Linked DNA regions of Novosphingobium sp. G106. The protein of the gene in region 1 binds, or shares a complex with, the protein of each later gene. Links are inferred from orthologs where the notes say so. Each region holds a gene or a part of one and is shown in the gene's direction. Other genes may lie near its edges. The genes, in order: secY, secA and secG.

Evidence for each region.
Region 2: the proteins of secY (region 1) and secA are in contact, whole or in part, in a crystal structure (PDB 3DIN), measured with the Thermotoga maritima proteins. The link is inferred for Novosphingobium sp. G106 from one-to-one orthologs. Residues at the interface, in WP_004081795.1 of Thermotoga maritima: Glu108, Gly109, Glu110, Glu111, Ala236, Glu237, Arg238, Arg239, Ile240, Thr241, Ile242, Gln243, Tyr244, Ala245, Arg246, Arg247, Val248, Thr249, Gly250, Arg251, Arg252, Val253, Tyr254, Gly256, Ala257, Ser258, Thr259, Tyr260, Leu261, Pro262; in WP_004082002.1 of Thermotoga maritima: Glu261, Ala262, Arg263, Lys300, Ala301, Arg302, Thr303, Ile304, Ile305, Leu323, Tyr324, Asp325, Pro326, Val329, Ser330, Tyr333, Ile336, Lys340, Phe345, Val349, Glu363, Phe364, Tyr374, Ser375, Gly376, Gly377, Glu393, Ile395, Thr482, Ser483.
Region 3: secY (region 1) and secG share a complex: the UniProt entries of both Escherichia coli proteins name them as parts of the sec protein translocase complex. The link is inferred for Novosphingobium sp. G106 from one-to-one orthologs.

Annotation. Positions count from the first base shown.
Region 1 is NZ_JAHOOZ010000001.1:6,058,723-6,064,490, forward strand. What follows is about bases 1,976-4,800. They hold secY (preprotein translocase subunit SecY), read left to right. Parts: upstream 1,976-2,625; coding sequence 2,626-3,975; downstream 3,976-4,800. Other genes in these bases: rplO (50S ribosomal protein L15), read left to right, coding at 1,976-2,460; KRR38_RS29605 (adenylate kinase), read left to right, coding at 4,023-4,667; KRR38_RS29610 (SRPBCC family protein), read left to right, coding at 4,691-4,800. Also shown: rpsE (30S ribosomal protein S5), read left to right, coding at 1-51; rpmD (50S ribosomal protein L30), read left to right, coding at 57-233; KRR38_RS29585 (hypothetical protein), read left to right, coding at 464-694; KRR38_RS29590 (acyltransferase), read left to right, coding at 736-1,875; more of rplO, read left to right, coding at 1,927-1,975; more of KRR38_RS29610, read left to right, coding at 4,801-5,311; rpsM (30S ribosomal protein S13), read left to right, coding at 5,629-5,768. UniProt on the Escherichia coli protein: The central subunit of the protein translocation channel SecYEG. Consists of two halves formed by TMs 1-5 and 6-10.
Region 2 is NZ_JAHOOZ010000001.1:1,077,597-1,083,795, forward strand. The notes cover bases 1,170-4,425. They hold secA (preprotein translocase subunit SecA), read left to right. Parts: upstream 1,170-1,480; coding sequence 1,481-4,225; downstream 4,226-4,425. Other genes in these bases: KRR38_RS05070 (hypothetical protein), read left to right, coding at 1,170-1,390; KRR38_RS05080 (hypothetical protein), read right to left, coding at 4,245-4,421. Also shown: bifunctional glutamate N-acetyltransferase/amino-acid acetyltransferase ArgJ, read right to left, coding at 1-229; KRR38_RS05065 (energy transducer TonB), read left to right, coding at 355-972; more of KRR38_RS05070, read left to right, coding at 1,115-1,169; KRR38_RS05085 (hypothetical protein), read left to right, coding at 4,709-4,951; KRR38_RS05090 (hypothetical protein), read right to left, coding at 5,034-5,219; KRR38_RS05095 (hypothetical protein), read right to left, coding at 5,367-5,705. UniProt on the Escherichia coli protein: Required for protein export, interacts with the SecYEG preprotein conducting channel.
Region 3 is NZ_JAHOOZ010000001.1:1,142,077-1,147,921, forward strand. Bases 1,997-4,898 are described here. They hold secG (preprotein translocase subunit SecG), read left to right. Parts: upstream 1,997-3,194; coding sequence 3,195-3,602; downstream 3,603-4,898. Other genes in these bases: KRR38_RS05390 (peptidylprolyl isomerase), read right to left, coding at 1,997-2,114; tpiA (triose-phosphate isomerase), read left to right, coding at 2,351-3,112; KRR38_RS05405 (CTP synthase), read left to right, coding at 3,733-4,898. In the rest of the region: KRR38_RS05385 (anthranilate synthase component I family protein), read right to left, coding at 1-174; more of KRR38_RS05390, read right to left, coding at 183-1,996; more of KRR38_RS05405, read left to right, coding at 4,899-5,364; KRR38_RS05410 (Hsp20 family protein), read right to left, coding at 5,682-5,845. UniProt on the Escherichia coli protein: Subunit of the protein translocation channel SecYEG. Overexpression of some hybrid proteins has been thought to jam the protein secretion apparatus resulting in cell death; while this may be true it also results in FtsH-mediated degradation of SecY.

The DNA of each region.
Region 1 (5,768 bases):
GGTGCCACTGCGGTGGAGGCTGAGGCCGCCGCCGACGCGATTGCGGAGTAAGCGAGATGGCAAAGATCAAGCTCAAGCAGATCGGCTCGCCGATCCGCCGTCCCGAAGCGCAGAAGAAGATCCTCATCGGCCTCGGCCTCGGCAAGATGCACCGCGTCGTCGAGCTCGAGGACACCGCCGAGGTTCGCGGTGCGATCGCCAAGCTGCCGCACATGGTGGCCGTGATCGACTGATCGCTCTGGCGACGACCCAACACGGAAAGCCCCGGCGAAGCCGGGGCTTTTTGCGTTGGGGCCGTCGCAACGGCCTGTCGCATTTTTACAAATTTTTGGTTGGCTGTGGTCACTAGTGATTAGTCGGCGCGATGGGATTGGCGTACCGTCAGCCGTCGCCAGCCTAACCCTCGGCGTGCTGACGATTGAGATCGCCTTGTAGCGCTCCCGCCCGATGCAGGAGACCCGCAATGCCCCTCTTCAGGATCTTCCCGACCGACCAGACGTTCTCGTCCGCCGAGATCATCGCGGACGATCCCGCGGCGGTCTTCCAGATCGTCGGCGGGCTTGCCTGCCGCGAAGCCGATGTGATCGCGGACGGCGCCTACGCCTTTTCGCTGCGTCTCGGCGACAACGGCCTCTGGACGATCTTTCAGCGCGATCGCGAGGAAGAAGAGGAATTGATCCCGGCCTTCGGCTAGCCGTTCATTAACCATATCCGCGGTATCGCCCTGCAATGGGCATGCTGCGGGTCTTGCTGGCGATGGCGGTGCTGCTGGGACATACCGGCGGCTTCGGCGGCTACATGCTCACTGGCGGGCCAGTGGCGGTCCAGGCCTTCTACATCATCTCGGGCTTCTACATGGGGCTTGTGCTCAACGAGCGCTACGATCGGCCTGCCTTGAACTGTACGTTCTACCTGAACCGGGCGATCCGCATCTATGCGATCTACCTGTTCTTTCTCGCGCTCTACCTGGCGGTGATGGCGGCGGTGCAGATCCAGACCGGCAGTTCGCCGCTCGCGCCCTATCTGACCGATACCGTGTCGCTGCCCGAGAAGCTGTTCATGGGCCTGCTCAACCTCACCGTTGCCGGGCAGGACCTGACGCTGCACCTGGGGGTGCAGGGCGGGCACCTGGCCTGGACTAGCCATCCCTTCAAACTCGACGGCAATGACGTCTTCCATTTCATGCTGATCCCGATGGCTTGGTCGCTGGCGCTCGAGATCTATTTCTACGCGCTCGCGCCCTTCATCGCACGGCGGCCGGCGAGGCAGATCGCGCTGCTGATGTCCGCGTCGATCGTGGCGCGGATCGTGGCGGCGCTGATGGGCTACAGCGGCGATCCTTACTCTTATCGCTTCTTCCCCTTCGAACTGGCGTTCTTCCTGGCCGGCGTGCTGGCCTACAAGGCCTGGGCGGCACGGCCCGAGCTGTGGCAGCGCCCTGCGGCGCGGCTGCTGGCGCTGGCGGTGCCCGTCGTGCTCGCCGCCTATCCCTGGCTGCGTGGCGACTGGCCGGACGCGGCCTTCTTCTCGCCCGCGCGGATCGGCACGCTGCTGCTGGTCGCCGTCGCCCTGCCGGCGATCCATGGCTGGAGCCGCCATTCGCGGCTCGACCGGACCGTGGGCGAGTTGTCCTACCCGGTCTATCTCTCGCACTTCCTCGTGACCGCGATCATTCCTGCGGCCGGCGTCTTCGCGGGCCGGTCAGGGTTGCGGACCCTGGCGGTGATCGCGGTTACCCTGGCGCTGTCCTGGGTCGTCGTGCGCTTCCTCGACGACGGTATCGAGGCCTGGCGCCGCCGCATCGCGCGGCGGGCGGGCGCGACGGGCGAGGGCGACGAGTCAAAAGGGGGTGACAGCACGCCACGCTTCGCCTAAGGGGCCGCCTTTCCAACCAAGCGCGACTAAAGCGAAAGCGAGTGCACGACCATGACTTTCAAACTCAACGAACTCCGTGACAACGATGGCGCCCGCAAGGGCCGCATGCGCGTCGGCCGTGGTATCGGCTCGGGCAAGGGCAAGACCGCCGGCCGCGGCCAGAAAGGCGCCAAGGCGCGTTCGGGCGTCAGCGTCAACGGTTTCGAGGGCGGCCAGATGCCGCTCCACATGCGTATCCCGAAGCGCGGCTTCAACAACATCTTCGCCAAGGACTATGCCGAGGTGAACCTGGGCCTCGTCCAGAAGGCGATCGACGCGGGCAAGCTCGACGCCAAGGCGGAGATCGACCACGCCGCGCTCAAGGCCGCTGGCCTGGCCCGCGGCGGCAAGGACGGCGTCCGCCTCCTCGCCAAGGGTGAGTTCACCGCGAAGGCCAGCTTCCTGGTCGCCGGCGTGTCGAAGGGCGCGCGCGAGGCGGTCGAGAAGGCTGGCGGTTCGGTGACCGTGCCCGAGGCCGGGCCGAGCGAGCACGAGAAGAAGACCGCTCGCCGCGAGGCGAACAAGGCCGCCAAGGCCGCCAAGTAAGCATCGGGGCCCTCGCGGAAGCGGGGGCCTCAAGCTTTTCGGTAAGAGCCTCTGCGGCCGCGCGGACAAAGTTGGACGTCAGGGGTTCGACATCCGCCCTTCGGCATTATATGGGCAGAGGCTAGCCGGTAGCACACCGGCAATCATGCAAGGCTCACCACCCCGATGGCATCACGCGCCGACAATATTGCGAGCAATCTGAATCTCGCCAACTTTTCCAAGGCGACCGAGCTCAAGAAGCGGATCTGGTTCACGGTCGGTGCGCTGATCGTGTTCCGTTTCCTGACCTTCGTGCCGCTGCCGGGGATCAACCCCGTGGCGCTGAAGCAGTTCCTCGATCGCAGCGCGGGCGGCATCCTCGACTTCTTCAACATGTTCTCGGGCGGCGCGCTGTCGAACTACAGCCTGATCAGCCTGGGCGTGATGCCCTACATCACCGCCTCGATCGTCGTGCAGCTGGCCTCGTCGCTGCACCCGTCGCTGGCAGCGCTCAAGAAGGAAGGCGATTCGGGGCGCAAGAAGCTCAATCAGTATTCGCGCTACGGTGCCGTGCTGCTGGCCGTGGTCCAGGGCTTCGCCATCCTCAAGAACGCCGAGGTCCAGGGCTTCGCAGTCAATCCCGGCCCGCTGTTCTATGTCGCGGGCATCATCTCGCTGGTCGGCGGCACCATGTTCCTGCTGTGGATCGGTGAGCAGATAACCTCGCGTGGGATCGGCAACGGCACGTCGCTGATCATCATGGCGGGCATCGTCGCGCAGATGCCGAAGTCGCTCGTCAACCTGTTCGAGGGCGGCCGCACCGGTTCGGTCAACGGCTTCGTCGTCGTCGCGATGGTGGGGTTGCTGATCGGCATGGTTCTGCTGATCTGCTTCATGGAACGCGCCCAGCGCCGTCTGCTGATCCAGTATCCCAAGCGCGCGACCCAGCGCGGCATGATGCAGGCCGATCGCAGCCACCTGCCGCTGAAGCTCAACACCGCCGGCGTCATCCCGCCGATCTTCGCCAGTTCGCTGCTGCTGCTGCCGCTGACGATCACCCAGTTCGCCGGCAGCGGGCTCTCGCCCGAGAGCAAGGTGGGCCAGTTCGTCGTGGCGCTGAACCAGTACCTGGGCCACGGCAAGCCGGTCTACATGCTGCTCTATGCCGCGGGCATCATCTTCTTCAGCTTCTTCTACACCGCCGTGGTGTTCAACCCGGAGGAAACCGCGGAGAACCTCAAGAAGAACGGCGGGTTCATCCCCGGCATCCGTCCGGGCAAAAACACCGAGAATTATCTCGACTACGTGCTGACCCGCATCACGGTGATCGGCGCCGCCTACCTGACGATCGTCTGCGTCCTGCCGGAATGGGTCATCGCCGAGACGGGCATGCATTTCCTCGTCGCCGGCGGCACCAGCCTGCTGATCGTCGTCAACGTGACTGTGGATACGATTACCCAGATCCAGTCCCATCTGCTCGCGCATCAGTATGGTGACCTCATCAAGAAAGCCAAACTGAAGGGCCGTCTGCGCTAAGCTCGAGAGGACTTAGGACGCGCCAAGCAAGATAAGGGGCGATAAGAGTGAATATCATCCTGCTGGGCCCGCCGGGAGCGGGCAAGGGCACCCAGGCACAGCGGCTCGTGGAAAGCCGCGGCATGGTCCAGCTGTCGACGGGCGACATGCTGCGCGAGACCCGCAAGGCCGATACCCCGCTTGGCCGCCAGGTCGCCGAGGTCATGGATTCGGGTGCGCTCGTTTCGGACGAGATCGTCTCGGCGATGATCGATGAGAAGCTTGCCAGCCTGCCGGCCGAAACCGGCGTGATCTTCGACGGTTATCCGCGCACCGCCGCGCAGGCCCATTCGCTCGACGACATCCTGGCCGGCCGTGGCCGCAAGCTTGACAGCGTGATCGAGCTCGAAGTGAACGAGGACGCGCTCGTCGAGCGCATCACCGGCCGCTACACCTGTGCCACCTGCGGAAAAGGCTATCACGACAAGTTCGAGAAGCCCAAGGTCAAGGGCACCTGCGACAAGTGTGGTGGCCACGAGTTCAAGCGCCGGCCTGACGACAACGAGGAAACCGTACGCACGCGCATGGCCGAGTATCGCGCCAAGACTGCGCCGATCCTGCCGATCTATGACGCGCGCGGCATCGTCGCACGCGTCGATGGCATGGCCGACATGGACGCGGTGACCCAGTCGATCGAAAAGATTCTCGGCTAGCTCGAACGACGGGGGGAGGGCAGATGCGGAGCTTCGCAATCGCCGCCCTCGCGCTGTGCCTCGCCGCGCCTGCGGGCGGCGAAGTCATCGCCCGCAGCGACAACGGCTTCGTCGTGCGCCATGTCGCCGAAGTCACCGCCAGCCCCGCGGACGCCTGGAAGCAGCTCGTCGTCCCTGCCGACTGGTGGAACGGCGTCCACACTTTCTCGGGCGACGCCAAGAACCTCAGCCTCGATGCGCGCGCCGGCGGCTGCTTCTGCGAAGTGCTGCCGGGAGAGGGGGAGAAGGGTTGGCTCCACCCGCGCGGCGGCGTCGAGCACATGCGTGTGGTCTTCGTCGACCAAGACAAGGCGCTGCGCATGACCGGTGCGCTCGGCCCGCTGCAGTCGGAGGCATTGCAGGGCACGCTCACCGTCACGCTCAAGCCGATCGATGGCGGTACGCGGTTGACCTGGGAATACGTCGTCGGCGGCTTCATGCGCTACAAGCCCGAGCAGATCGTTCCTGCGGTCGACAAGGTGATCGGTGAGCAACTGACGCGCCTAGCCGAGAAGCTGGGCCCCAAGGCATCCGCCGAGACACCGGCCCCAAAGCCGCCCGGCGAGGAGCCCAAGCCGCAGCCGGGCATGGAAAGCGGCCGCTAAGTCCGCCATCGAGCGCAACGCTTCTCGCTTTGACCTCGCCCGAGCGATCCTGTATGGGAATGCCATCAAGCTGGGCTGCGTCGAAGCCGTTCGACGGGCATTGGCTTTTCGTCATCGCGGCGTTGACACTGCCTGCGAATCATTTTAAGCGCGCCCTTCATTCGACAGAAACGGTTGAGTCCGGCCGGCGATTGCTTCGATGCGCGCCAACCGGGCTTTTTGCCTTTGTGTTCCTGTCGGTGAGCAACGCGATGAGATGGGGATGCGCCAGTCCGGTTTCGGACCTGATGTCAGCCCTGTGGAGCATGGAGATTTAAGTGGCTCGTATTGCCGGGGTGAACATCCCCACCAACAAGCGCGTGATCATCGCGCTGACCTATATTCACGGTATCGGTCCCGCCAAGGCGAAAGCGATCGTCGACAAGCTGGGTATCGATCACAGCCGCCGGGTTCAGGA
Region 2 (6,199 bases), 5.0 Mb from region 1 along the record:
CCCGTGCGCGCCCGAGCACGGCCTGCTCGCGCCCCAGTTCGACCTCGGACGAGCAGCAGACATTCCTGGTGAACACGCCCGCGACAGCCGTGCCTTCGTCCAGTTCGACATAGGTCAGGTCGCAGCGGCCCCAGTCCTTGTAACCGGCGCGGGCGATGCGCGGCGTCACGCCGGCAATGGCAGGCAGTGCGGGGAAGGGCGTGGCGAGCGGGGAAATTGCGTCGGACATGGCTCGGCGATTATGCGCAATCGGGGAATTGGGCAATCGTCTGCGCAAGCGACATGGCGCCAATCTGGTGGCGGTTTCGGAAGTCGCCGGCTTTACCTAGTGCCGAGTTCGAGGCAGCAAGGCGCATGCCCTTTACACGCTCGCTTCTGATCGTTGTTGCGGTCACGGGACTCACTCCTGCGGCGGCCGCCCCGCCGCGTGGCGCCCAGCCGATCGGCAGTCCCGGCCGTTGGGTCACGACCAACGACTATCCCACGGATGCCGTCGCGCAGCGTGCCGAGGGGACCACGGCATTCGCGGTCAAGGTCGCCCCCGACGGGCAAGTCATGGACTGCCAGATCAGCGAGAGCAGCGGATCGGAAGCGTTCGATCGCAGGACCTGCGAACTCGTGTCCCTGCGCGCATGGTTTGATCCTGCGATTGACGGCGAAGGCAAGCCTGCCGAGGGTTACTACTCCAATCGAGTCCGCTGGAGGCTTCCCGCAGGAGAGGTTCCTTCCTCGATTACGGTCAAACCACCGGTAGAGGGCGACACCGTGATAAGCTATGTGGTCGAGCCTGATGGCAGCATTGGTCGGTGTACGGTGGAGAGGCGTGATGGAGGTAATAACGCATCGTTCTCCCGCACGCTTTTGGCTTGTCCTGCGGGGCAGAAAACGAAGCCCTTCCTCGATGCGCAGGGCCAGCCAATACGACGCCGGGTCCGTATCCACGACAGCATAACCTTGGAACCTGCCATGTGATGACGTCCGCGGCGCGCGTCCGGGCAAGTCACGGCCGCGGGGCATATCGAGCCTGCGCCGTGAGCGTAAGATGTCCGAGATCCGGTCGCGGTTACGACGCTACTGGACTTTAGCCGCAAATTCCCCTAACTGCTTGCGCACGATGACCCGCATTCTTCTTGCCCTGCTTGCGCTGCTCGGTTTCGCCGCGCAGACGGCACATGCCGAAACCGGCATGCGCGGGGTCGGTACTGCGCAGGTCGGGACGGTGCAGGCGCAAGCCGCTCAGGCCCGTGTCGCGGTTGCCCGGGCGCAGGATTGCGCGGCGCCGATCATGCAGCAGACGGTCCGGATCGCAGGCTGCCTGCCGATCGCGCTGACGCCGACCGAATGGCGGGCCTGGACGGTTCTGCCCGGGATCGACCGCGCGCGCGAATAGCGCGCCGGCCGTCTTTTGATCCCCGCCTGGTGCTGCCTGAAGGCGGCGCCCGTTACGTCATACAAACCATCTCCACGTCAGGAATTCGCTATGTTCGGGGCACTCGCCAAGGCCGTTTTCGGCTCGTCCAATGACCGCTACGTCAAGTCGCTCGACAAGATCGTCAGAGAGATCGCCGCCTATGAGCCCGCGCTCGAAGCGCTGAGCGAAGAAGAGCTGATCGGCCAGACGGCCAAGTTCCAGGCCGCGCTGGCCGCGGGTTCGACGCTCGACGATATCCTGCCCGAGGCCTTCGCCACGGTGCGCGAGGCGGGCAAGCGCGTGCTCGGCATGCGGCACTTCGACGTGCAGATGATCGGTGGCATCGTCCAGCACCGCGGCGAGATTTCCGAGATGCGCACGGGCGAGGGCAAGACCTTGGTGGCGACGCTCGCGGTCTATCTGAACGCGCTCGAGGGCAAGGGCGTCCACGTCGTCACGGTCAACGACTACCTCGCCCGCCGCGACGCCGACTGGATGGGCCAGATATACCGCTACCTCGGCCTGACCGTGGGCGTGATCGTGCCCAACCTCTCCGAGGACCAGCGCCGCGAGGCTTATGCCTGCGACATCACCTATGCGACCAACAACGAGCTCGGCTTCGACTACCTGCGCGACAACATGAAGCACGAGCGCGGCCAGATGGTCCACCGCCCCTTCAATTATGCGCTGATCGACGAGGTCGATTCGATCCTGATCGACGAGGCGCGCACGCCGCTGATCATCTCGGGCCCCACCGACGACAAGTCCGAGCTCTACATGCAGGTCGACGCCGTGGTGAAGCGGCTCGTGCCCGAGGACTACGATGCCGACGAAAAGACCAAGAACATCACCCTGACCGAGGACGGCGTCGAGAAGGTCGAGCGCATGTTCGAGGACGCGGGCATGCTCGAAGGTTCGAACCTCTACGACATCGAGAACACGCAGGTGGTCCACCACCTCGACCAGGCCCTCAAGGCCATCGTCATGTTCAAGCGCGACATCGACTACATCGTCAAGGACGACAAGGTCGTCATCATCGACGAGTTCACCGGCCGCATGATGGACGGCCGCCGCTGGTCGAACGGCCTGCACCAGGCGGTCGAGGCCAAGGAAGGCGTCCGGATCGAGCCCGAGAACCAGACGATGGCCTCGATCACCTTCCAGAACTACTTCCGCATGTACCCCAAGCTGGGCGGTATGACCGGCACCGCGGCGACCGAGGCGCCGGAATTCTTCGACATCTACAAGATGAACGTCGTCACCATCCCGACCAACGTGCCGGTGCAGCGCATTGACGAGGACGACGAGTTCTACAAGAACACCAACGACAAGTTCCAGGCCATCGCCAAGCTAATCAAGGAGCGCAGTGAGGCAGGGCAGCCGCTGCTCGTCGGCACCGTGTCGATCGAGAAGTCGGAACTGCTCTCCGAGTTCCTCCGCCAGGAGAACGTGCCTCACAACGTGCTCAACGCCCGCTTCCACGAGATGGAGGCGCACATCGTCGCTCAGGCGGGCCGCGTCGGCGCGGTGACGATCGCCACCAACATGGCCGGCCGCGGCACCGACATCCAGCTGGGCGGCAATGTCGAGTTTCGCACCGAGGACGAGCTCAAGGACATGCCGGAAGGTCCCGAGCGTGACGCCGCGGTGGCCAAGATCAAGGCCGAAGTGGCCGAGCAGCGCCAGCTCGTGCTCGCCGCCGGCGGGCTCTGCGTGATCGGTACCGAACGTCACGAAAGCCGCCGCATCGACAACCAGCTGCGCGGCCGTTCGGGCCGCCAGGGCGATCCCGGCATGTCGAAGTTCTACCTCAGCCTCGAGGACGACCTGCTGCGCATCTTCGGGCCGGACACGCTGTTCGCGCGCATGATGAACAGCAACCTCGCCGATGGCGAGGCGATCGGCTCGAAGTGGCTGTCGAAGGCGATCGAGACCGCGCAGAAGAAGGTCGAGGCGCGCAACTACGACATCCGTAAGCAGGTCGTCGAATACGACGACGTGATGAACGACCAGCGCAAGGTCATCTACGAGCAGCGCGCCGACATCATGGATGCCGAGACCGTCGACGACGTCGTGGTCGACATGCGCAACGACACGATCAACGCGATCGTCGCCGATGCCTGCCCGGCAGGCTCCTACCCCGAGCACTGGAACACGGAACAGCTCAAGGAGCGGGTCGGCGACGTGCTGGCGCTCGACCTGCCGATCGATGCCTGGATGGACGAGGACGGCCTCGATCCCGAAGTGATCGAGGAGCGCATCGCCACGCTCGCCACCGAGAAGATGGAAGCCAAGATCGCGGCCAACGACGAGACCGTCTGGCGGCAGGTCGAGAAGAGCGTGCTGCTCGACCGGCTCGATCACTACTGGAAGGAGCACCTCGCTACGCTCGATGCGCTGCGCCAGGTCGTGTTCCTGCGCGCCTATGCGCAGAAGACGCCGATCAACGAGTACAAGCAGGAAGCCTTCGGGCTGTTCGAGAAGATGCTGGAGTCCATCCGCGAGGACGTGACGCGCATCCTGACCACGAGCGACCTCCAGTTCTCGCCGGCACCCGAGATCGGCCTGCCCGAGCTACCTGATTTCCTGACCGGGCATATCGATCCCTTCACCATGCCGCCGCCGAGCGGCGAAGTGTCGGCGTCGCCGGTGTTTGGCGCCTCGCCGACGAGCGCCTTCGGTCTCGCCGAGGCGGGGGTGGCCCTGGCCGAGGCTGGCGGCGATCCCTATGCCGGGCAGAACCTCAGCCGCAATGCGGTCTGCCCCTGCGGCTCGGGCAAGAAATACAAGCACTGCCACGGCATAGCTGGGTAAAAGGGCGCCGGGTAAACGATCAGGCCGCGAGCAGCAGGTCGCAGCGCAGCACCGGTATGGTCCGCTTCTTGGCGAAGGATCGGGCCATCTGCTGCGAGTACCAAGCGCTGTAGCCGGGGAGGGCAGTTTCGGAGACCGGGTTGCCGGTGAAGGCGGCCTGCCCGCTGACGCCGAAAAGCTTGCCGATGATGTTCATGCCTGGTCTCCGATCACGCGTTCCGCCGGCGCGGCGGCTTGATGAAGCCCTTATGGCGATGGTTAACATTCCCTTCGGTGGCGGGACGCACGGGCAGAATGTGTTTTTTGCCACGCGGGCGGGAGGGCTGCGCACCCGAGCCGGTGTCCATGCGCGATAAAGCGTACGCTTGGTCGGTTTACAGCCCCTTTGGCCTTGGTTATCGCCCACCTTGCGCGCCTGCGCCGTGCGGATTCTTCCCCAAGGATTCGCGCTGGCCGGGCGCGATCGTCTTGGAAGGAGTTTCGATGAAGAATATGATCAAGGGCGCGGCGCTCGTCGCGATGGCGGCGATGGGTCTGAGCCTCAGCGCTTGCGGCGGCGGATCGACCAATGCCAATGCCGCGGCGACGCCCGATCCGGCCGACCAGACCGCAGCGTCGATCGATGCAGTAGCGCCCGCGCCGGTCGAATCGGCTCCCGCGTCCGAAGCCGCCGCTTCCGAGGCTCCCGCCGCTGCGGCAACCGCTTCCGAAGCCGCCGCGCACTAAGCACGCCAGCTCGAACGCAGAAGGCCGGTTCTCTCAGGGGAGAGCCGGCCTTTTTCGTGCTCTGCCGGCTGTCGGACGACGTTTATCCGCCGCGTTTGATCATGGTGACTTCGTCCGAAATGACCTGCGTGGCTTGGGCGATCGCTCTCGAAACCCGGTCACCGATAGTGAACGACAAAATCGCCATGCACCCGCAGGCCAGCACCAGCAGCAGTGCAAATTCCGCCGCCATGACGCCGCGATCATCTTGAAGGAAGCGGTTGAGCATCGCAGTACGTTAATGCTCAAGGTCGTTCATTTGAACCCATTTTCGAACGAATATGCCCAGAATTAGGTGTCCATCAACGGAACGTGTGCATCAGTGGCACCGGTGAGGGCAGAAACCGTGCCCGGGCCACCGCGTTTGGACTGGCCTTCAGAACAGTTCGATGTCGGTCGCGCCAACGTCTTCGAGTGCCTTGATCAGCGCCGGCAACGCCGCATGCCTGACCGGCACCGTCAGTTGGATCGAGCCGTGAAGCGGTGCATCGGGCCGCTCGCTGTGGCTCGGCGCGCCAGCCGCATGGTCGCCGCCGCTGGCGATCACACCGGCGCTGTTCTCGGCGTCGACCGGCTCGACATAGATGAACGCCGGGTCGATCCTGTATTCCTGCGTTAGATGTTCGATCGCCAGATCGGCATCGGCGCGGGTGCGAAACACGGCGGTCAGGCCATCGAGTTCGCGGCGGATTTCGGTTTGTTCGGGCAGGCCCATGGCAGCCTCCTCATTGGGAACGCGCGCGTCCTGCGGCGGCGTTCCGGGACCCGCAAAGTACCACGTTCCGGTAGCCGGCTCCACTCCCGGTAGCCAGGTTCTTGGCGGTCCCATTTCGGGTAAACCGAACCTGACATTGAGAATTGCCAATTCGTAAGCGGCGCAGGGCGATGGCATGCCATATGCCCGTCAACGGGTCCGACACCACTTACGTGTTTCGCATAACAAGGTCGCACGAATGGCATCATCGAATTGGGAGGATCGCCCTTACGGCCGCAGAAAACGCGGTGCGTTCAAGAGCATTTGCCTGGGCCTGGGATTGGGCCTTTCCCTTGGTTACGGGATTCTCCATCTGGCTAACCTGGCGCCTCTTCGCGGCTTTGCATGCGCGAAGCTCCCGGCGTTCGCCAACGCGCTGTCTTGCTACGATTAGAGATTTTTCCGCCGCCGACGGCAGTCAAACGGGTTCATGAGCGACCCGGATAGCCCCGGCG
Region 3 (5,845 bases), 4.9 Mb from region 1 along the record:
GCCGCCTTCGACCGATTCCAGCAGGAAGTCGCCGCGGCCCGGCTCGATCAACTTGACCGCGGCACCGACCGGGGTCTCGGTATCGGCGATCAGCCGGCGCCAGACGAGCGCGGGGTGCCCTTCGGCGAGCGCGCCGTTCGCGGCTTCCCAGTTTTCGAGCAGGCCCGTCGACATGGCTGGGTTCAATTGCCCGCGAGCTTGTCGCGGACGGCCTTGATCGCCTTGTCGTTGCGCTCGACCTTCACTTCGGCGCGGATCGCACGGCGCAGGCCGTCGGCATATTCGTTGCCGGCGAGCTGGCCGAGCTCGCGCTCGGCATCGGCGATGAAGGGATCGTTGGCGGCCACCGGCGGCGTGACGATGTCCTTGAGCGAGACCACGAACCAGCCGCGATTGCCTGGTGCGGGCAGGATCTTGGTCGTGCCCTTGGCCATCGAGAACAGCAGCAGCAGCGGCGGCGCCGGGCGCTGTCCGCTGGCGGCGAGCTGCTCGCGGTTCATGTCGACCGGCTGTACCGGCGGGATCGCGAGCTTCAGCGAGGCCACGGCCTGGGCGAGCGGGACGCCCTTGCGCGTTTCGGCGAGCAGCTTGTCGGCCGCAGCCTTGGCCGCCTGCGCGCCCTTGTCGTTCAGATAGACGGCCTGCACGTCCTGCTTGATCTCGGCCAGCGGGGCGGGGGCGGAGACCGCGATCTCGCCGACGTCGAAGATCACGAAGGTCTTGTTCGGCTCGAACTCGGCGACCTGCGGTTCGCCTTCCTTCTCCATCGCGAAGGAGGCCGAAGTGATCCGGCCAATCACCGGCGGCAGCGGCGCGTCGGGGTGCTCGTAACCCTTGCCGTTCGAGGTGATCGCGGGCGTCGTTTCGATCGTGATGCCCAGTTCCTTGGCGGCGTCGGCGAGGTTGCCGCCCTTGTCGAACTCGTCCTCCAGTCGCGCCGTGAGATCGCCGAGCGCGCTGCGGCGTTTGGCCGCGGTCAACTGCGTGACGATCTCGCCGCGGACCTGGTCGAGCGTGCGTTCGGGACGCTTGTCGATGCCGTCGACGTGGATCAGGTGCCAGCCGATCGGGCTGCGCGCCGGCGCCGTGAGCGCGCCCTGGGCGGCGGCGAAAGCGGCGTCTGCGACGGCCGGGCTGGCGCTGGCGGAGAGGCCGGCCTTGTCGGTAGCGGGCAGCTTGGTCGCCGAGAGGCCCTTTTCCGAGGCGGCCGCTTCCAGGCTCTTGCCCTTGGTCACTTCGGCGGCAACCGCGCGGGCGGCGGCTTCGGTGGGAACGACGAGCTGGGTCAGCCGGCGGGTTTCGCTGGCTGCATACTGCGCCTTGTTGCTGTTGTAGGCTGCGGCGATCTCGGCATCGCTGGGCGCGGCGAGGTTCTTGAGCGCCTCGTCGCCGAAGGTCGCATAGCGGATCGTGCGGCGTTCGGGCCGGACGAACTGGTTGCGGTGCGCGGCGTAGTAGGCCGAGAGTTCCTGGTCCGTCGGCGGCGTCTTGGGTGCGAATAGCGATGCGGGGAGCAGCGCGATGGCGCCGCTACGCTTCTCGCGCAGCAGCGCGGCATAATGGACCGCCAGCTCGCGCGGAACCGTCGAGCCGTAGCTGGCGGGTTCCAGGATCTGGCGCGCGACCAGCCCCTGGCCGAGATCGGTGCGTACCAGCGCATCTGTAAGGCCGCGCTGGGCAAGCGCTTGGCGGTAGGCCGCTTCGCTGAACTTGCCGTCCAGCCCGCGGAAGGCGACGATCTTGGTGATCTCGCTGTCGATCAGCCGGTCGCTGGCGACGATGCCGTGGTCCTGGCCGAACACCGAGACCGCGAGGCGGTCGACCATGGAATCGAGGACTTTTTCCAGCCCTCCCGCCGCCAACATGTCCTTCATCGTTGCACGCGGGTTCTTCTGCTTCAAATTCTCCAGCGCGTTGCTTGCCGCCTGACTGAGTTCAGTTCCCTTGATCGCCTGGCCGCCGACTTTGGCCACCCGGTCGCCGCCGCCGATGCCGGTCATGTTGAGCCCGGCGATATCGCCGGCCGCGAAACCGAAAGCGATGACTCCCAGGAACAGTATCGCGAAGAGCGCACCGAACTTGGAAGAGAGGAATTTCCGGAAGAGCTGCAGCATGGAGTAGACCGCTTGTGAAGTGCGCCCGGACGCGTCGTCTCGGGCGGGGTTGGCAGCCTTTAGGAGGCAATCCGTTTTCCCGCAATGGTCGCGCGGGTTATAGGGTGGGGGCAGATTGGGGCTTGGGGTTCACAGGATAGGGGCTAAGGGTTTTGACAATGGCGAGGTCGCTGGAATAGCAGCGCGCCAAGACAAGCGGCCGGTCAGGGGATTCGGCCTGCAATTGAGGGCTTTTGATGGCTGTACTGCCTTATATCGTCGGCAACTGGAAAATGAACGGGACCCGGGCGATGCTCGCCGAGGCCCGCGCGATCGATCGTGCCGCGAGCCGCTTTCCCGGGGTCGAGGTGGCGCTGGCGCCGCCGTTCACGCTGATCGGCGCGATGCGCGAGGCGGTGAACGACATCGGCGTCGGCGGCCAGGACTGCCACGTCAAGCCGAGCGGCGCCTATACCGGTGACGTTTCGGCCCCGCTGCTGGTCGATACCGGCGCCGATTTCTGCATCGTCGGCCACAGCGAGCGCCGGGCGATGGCGCACGAGACCGACGCACTGGTCCGCGCCAAGGCCGAAGCTGCGCAGGCCGCCGGGCTCGGCGTCATCCTCTGCGTCGGCGAGACCGAGGCGGAGCGCGATTCGGGCCATGCCGAGAAGGTCGTCACCGACCAGCTCGCCGGCTCGCTGCCGCAGGCAGGCGACGCTGCGGCCAAGCTTTCCGTCGCCTATGAGCCGGTCTGGGCGATCGGCACCGGTCGCGTGCCTTCGGTCGACGACGTCGGCGCGATGCACCGGGCGATTCGCGCCAAGCTCGTCGCGACCTACGGCGAAGCCGGCGCGGCGGTCCGCGTTCTCTACGGCGGTTCGGTCAACGCCGGCAACGCGGCGGAGCTGCTCGCGGCGGATGAGGTCGGCGGTGCCTTGGTAGGCGGCGCTAGCCTGACAGCCGAGAGCTTCACTGCGATCATCGGCGCGGCGGCGGCTTTGGCCGAGCACGGCTGAAAGGCCGCGGGATCGGCCCGACTTGCTTTGAGGGGCATCAAGTCCTAGATGCGCGCCAGCCCTTTTATTGTAGTCAGGTAGCATGTCGATCTTCATTTTCCTCACGGTCGTCCAGGCCCTCGTCGGTGCGGCGCTGGTCGGCGTCATCCTGATGCAGCGCTCCGAAGGCGGCGGTCTCGGTGTCGGCAGCAGCTCGGCGAGCTTCATGTCTGCGCGCGGCGCCGCGGATTTCCTGACGCGTTCTACCGCAGTCCTGGCGACGATCTTCGTCCTGCTTAGCATCGTTCTCGCTGCCCTGGCGGCAAGCGGTACGGAGAGCCGGAAGATCGACACCACGCTTGATCGCAGCGCTCCGGTCGCGCCGGCAGCGCCGGTCGATCCGCTTGCCGGAGCCGCCCAGCCGGGCGCTCCGGCACAGGGTACCCCGGCTCCGGCTGCACCCCAGCCGGCTCCGGCCAACGACCCGCTGGCAGGCACCGCCAAGAAGTAACATTTCGCTGCCGTCGTCCTAACGCCGGCCCGTTCAGGCGGGTCGCGGCTGGCTAGCTGTGGATTGCCGCAGCTTGCCGGCCGCTCTCTGCTTGCTCTATCCCCCCTCTACGCACTAAGGCACAACTCCCATGGCGCGGTACATTTTCATCACCGGCGGCGTGGTTTCCTCGCTGGGCAAAGGCCTCATGGCGGCCAGCCTCGCGGCGCTGCTCCAAGCCCGTGGCTTTCGTGTCCGCATCCGCAAGTTCGATCCCTACCTGAACGTCGATCCGGGGACGATGAGCCCCTATCAGCACGGCGAAGTCTACGTCACCGACGACGGTGCCGAGACCGATCTCGACCTCGGCCACTACGAGCGCTTCACCGGCGTCTCGGCGCGCCAGTCGGACAACATCACCTCGGGCCGGATCTACCGCGACATCATCACGCGCGAGCGCCGCGGCGACTATCTCGGCGCGACCGTGCAGGTCGTCCCGCACGTCACCGACGCGATCAAGGCCTTTGCGCTGGCTGACAGCGAGGACCTCGATTTCATCCTCTGCGAGATCGGCGGCACTGTCGGCGACATCGAAGGCCTGCCTTTCGTCGAAGCGCTGCGCCAGCTGCGCAACGAACTCGGGCGCGAGCAGACTTGCGCAGTCCATGTGACGTTGGTTCCCTACATCGCTGCCGCCGGTGAGCTGAAGACCAAGCCGACCCAGCACTCGGTCCGCGAACTTGCCGGGCTCGGCGTGCAACCCGACCTTCTGCTGTGCCGCTGCGAGAAGCCGCTGCCCGACAGCGAGCGCGCCAAGATCGCGCTGTTCTGCAACGTGCGCAAGGAAGCCGTGATCCCCGCGCTCGACGCTGCGAGCATCTACGCGGTGCCGCTGCAGTACCATGCCGAGGGCCTCGACGCCGAAGTCCTGCGTCATTTCGGGCTGGAATCGCCCGCGCCGGTGCTGGAGCGCTGGGACGACATCGTCGACCGCCATCAGAACCCCGAGGGCGAGGTGACGATCGGCGTGGTCGGCAAGTACGTCGGCCTGCCCGATGCCTACAAGTCGCTCAACGAGGCGCTGGTCCACGGCGGCATGGCCAACCGGGTCAAGGTCAACATCCGCTGGATCGACGCAGAGCTGTTCGAGAAGGACGACGCCGAGATCGCCGCGAGCCTCGAGCCGATGCACGGCATCCTCGTTCCGGGCGGCTTCGGCGAGCGCGGCACCGAGGGCAAGATCGCCTCGGTCCGCTTCGCCCGCGAACGCAACGTGCCGTTTTTCGGCATCTGCCTCGGCATGCAGATGGCCTGCATCGAGGGTGCACGGAACACGGCCGGCATCAAGGACGCCTCGTCGACCGAGTTCGGCGAGACCAGCGAGCCGGTGGTCGGCATCATTACCGAATGGATGAGCCCTGAAGGCTTGCAAACGCGCGCGTCGGGCGGCGATCTGGGCGGTACCATGCGGCTCGGCGCCTATGAGGCGCAACTGGCGGGCAACAGTCACGTCGCGGCGATCTATGGCACGACCACGATTTCCGAACGCCACCGCCACCGCTATGAGGTCAACTCCGCCTACCGCGAGCCGCTGGAGCAGGGCGGGCTGGTGTTCTCGGGCATGTCGCCCGACGGTTTGCTGCCCGAAATCGTCGAGCGGCCGGACCATCCCTGGTTCGTGGGGGTTCAGTTCCATCCCGAGCTCAAGAGCAAGCCGTTCGACCCGCATCCGCTGTTCGCGGGGTTCATCGAGGCGGCCCTGCGTCAAGCTCGATTGGTCTGAAATAGGTATTATATAGGTCTGACAATGGTTTGATGTGGATATCGCTCCGCATCGGTTGAAAGTTCACTTTTGAACTAACGGATTGTTAGATTTTTTTGCTAACCTAGCTGCCAAGGACAAAACGGTCGCAATCAGCCGCACGCGGGGATGCAAGATCCCTGCGGCGGCTTGTTCTGTAAGTTCGTTATCCGAGGCTTGCCTTCGGGTGATCGTCATCAGCGACCCGGACGATCACCTTGGGGTCAGGGCGGCGCGCAAGCGTCGCGGGGGCGGACCAATCCCGGGTCCGCCCCCAATCCTACATTCGCTTCATATTATTACGCGGCCTTGTCGCTAGCGTCGCTTTCGACAACCGATAGCGCGGGCTGACCGCCGATCGCGATCTTCTTAGGCTTCATCGCTTCGGGCACTTCGCGCACGAGGTCGATCACCAGCAGCCCATCCTCGAGGTTCGCGCCATCGACGCGGACATAGTCGGCCA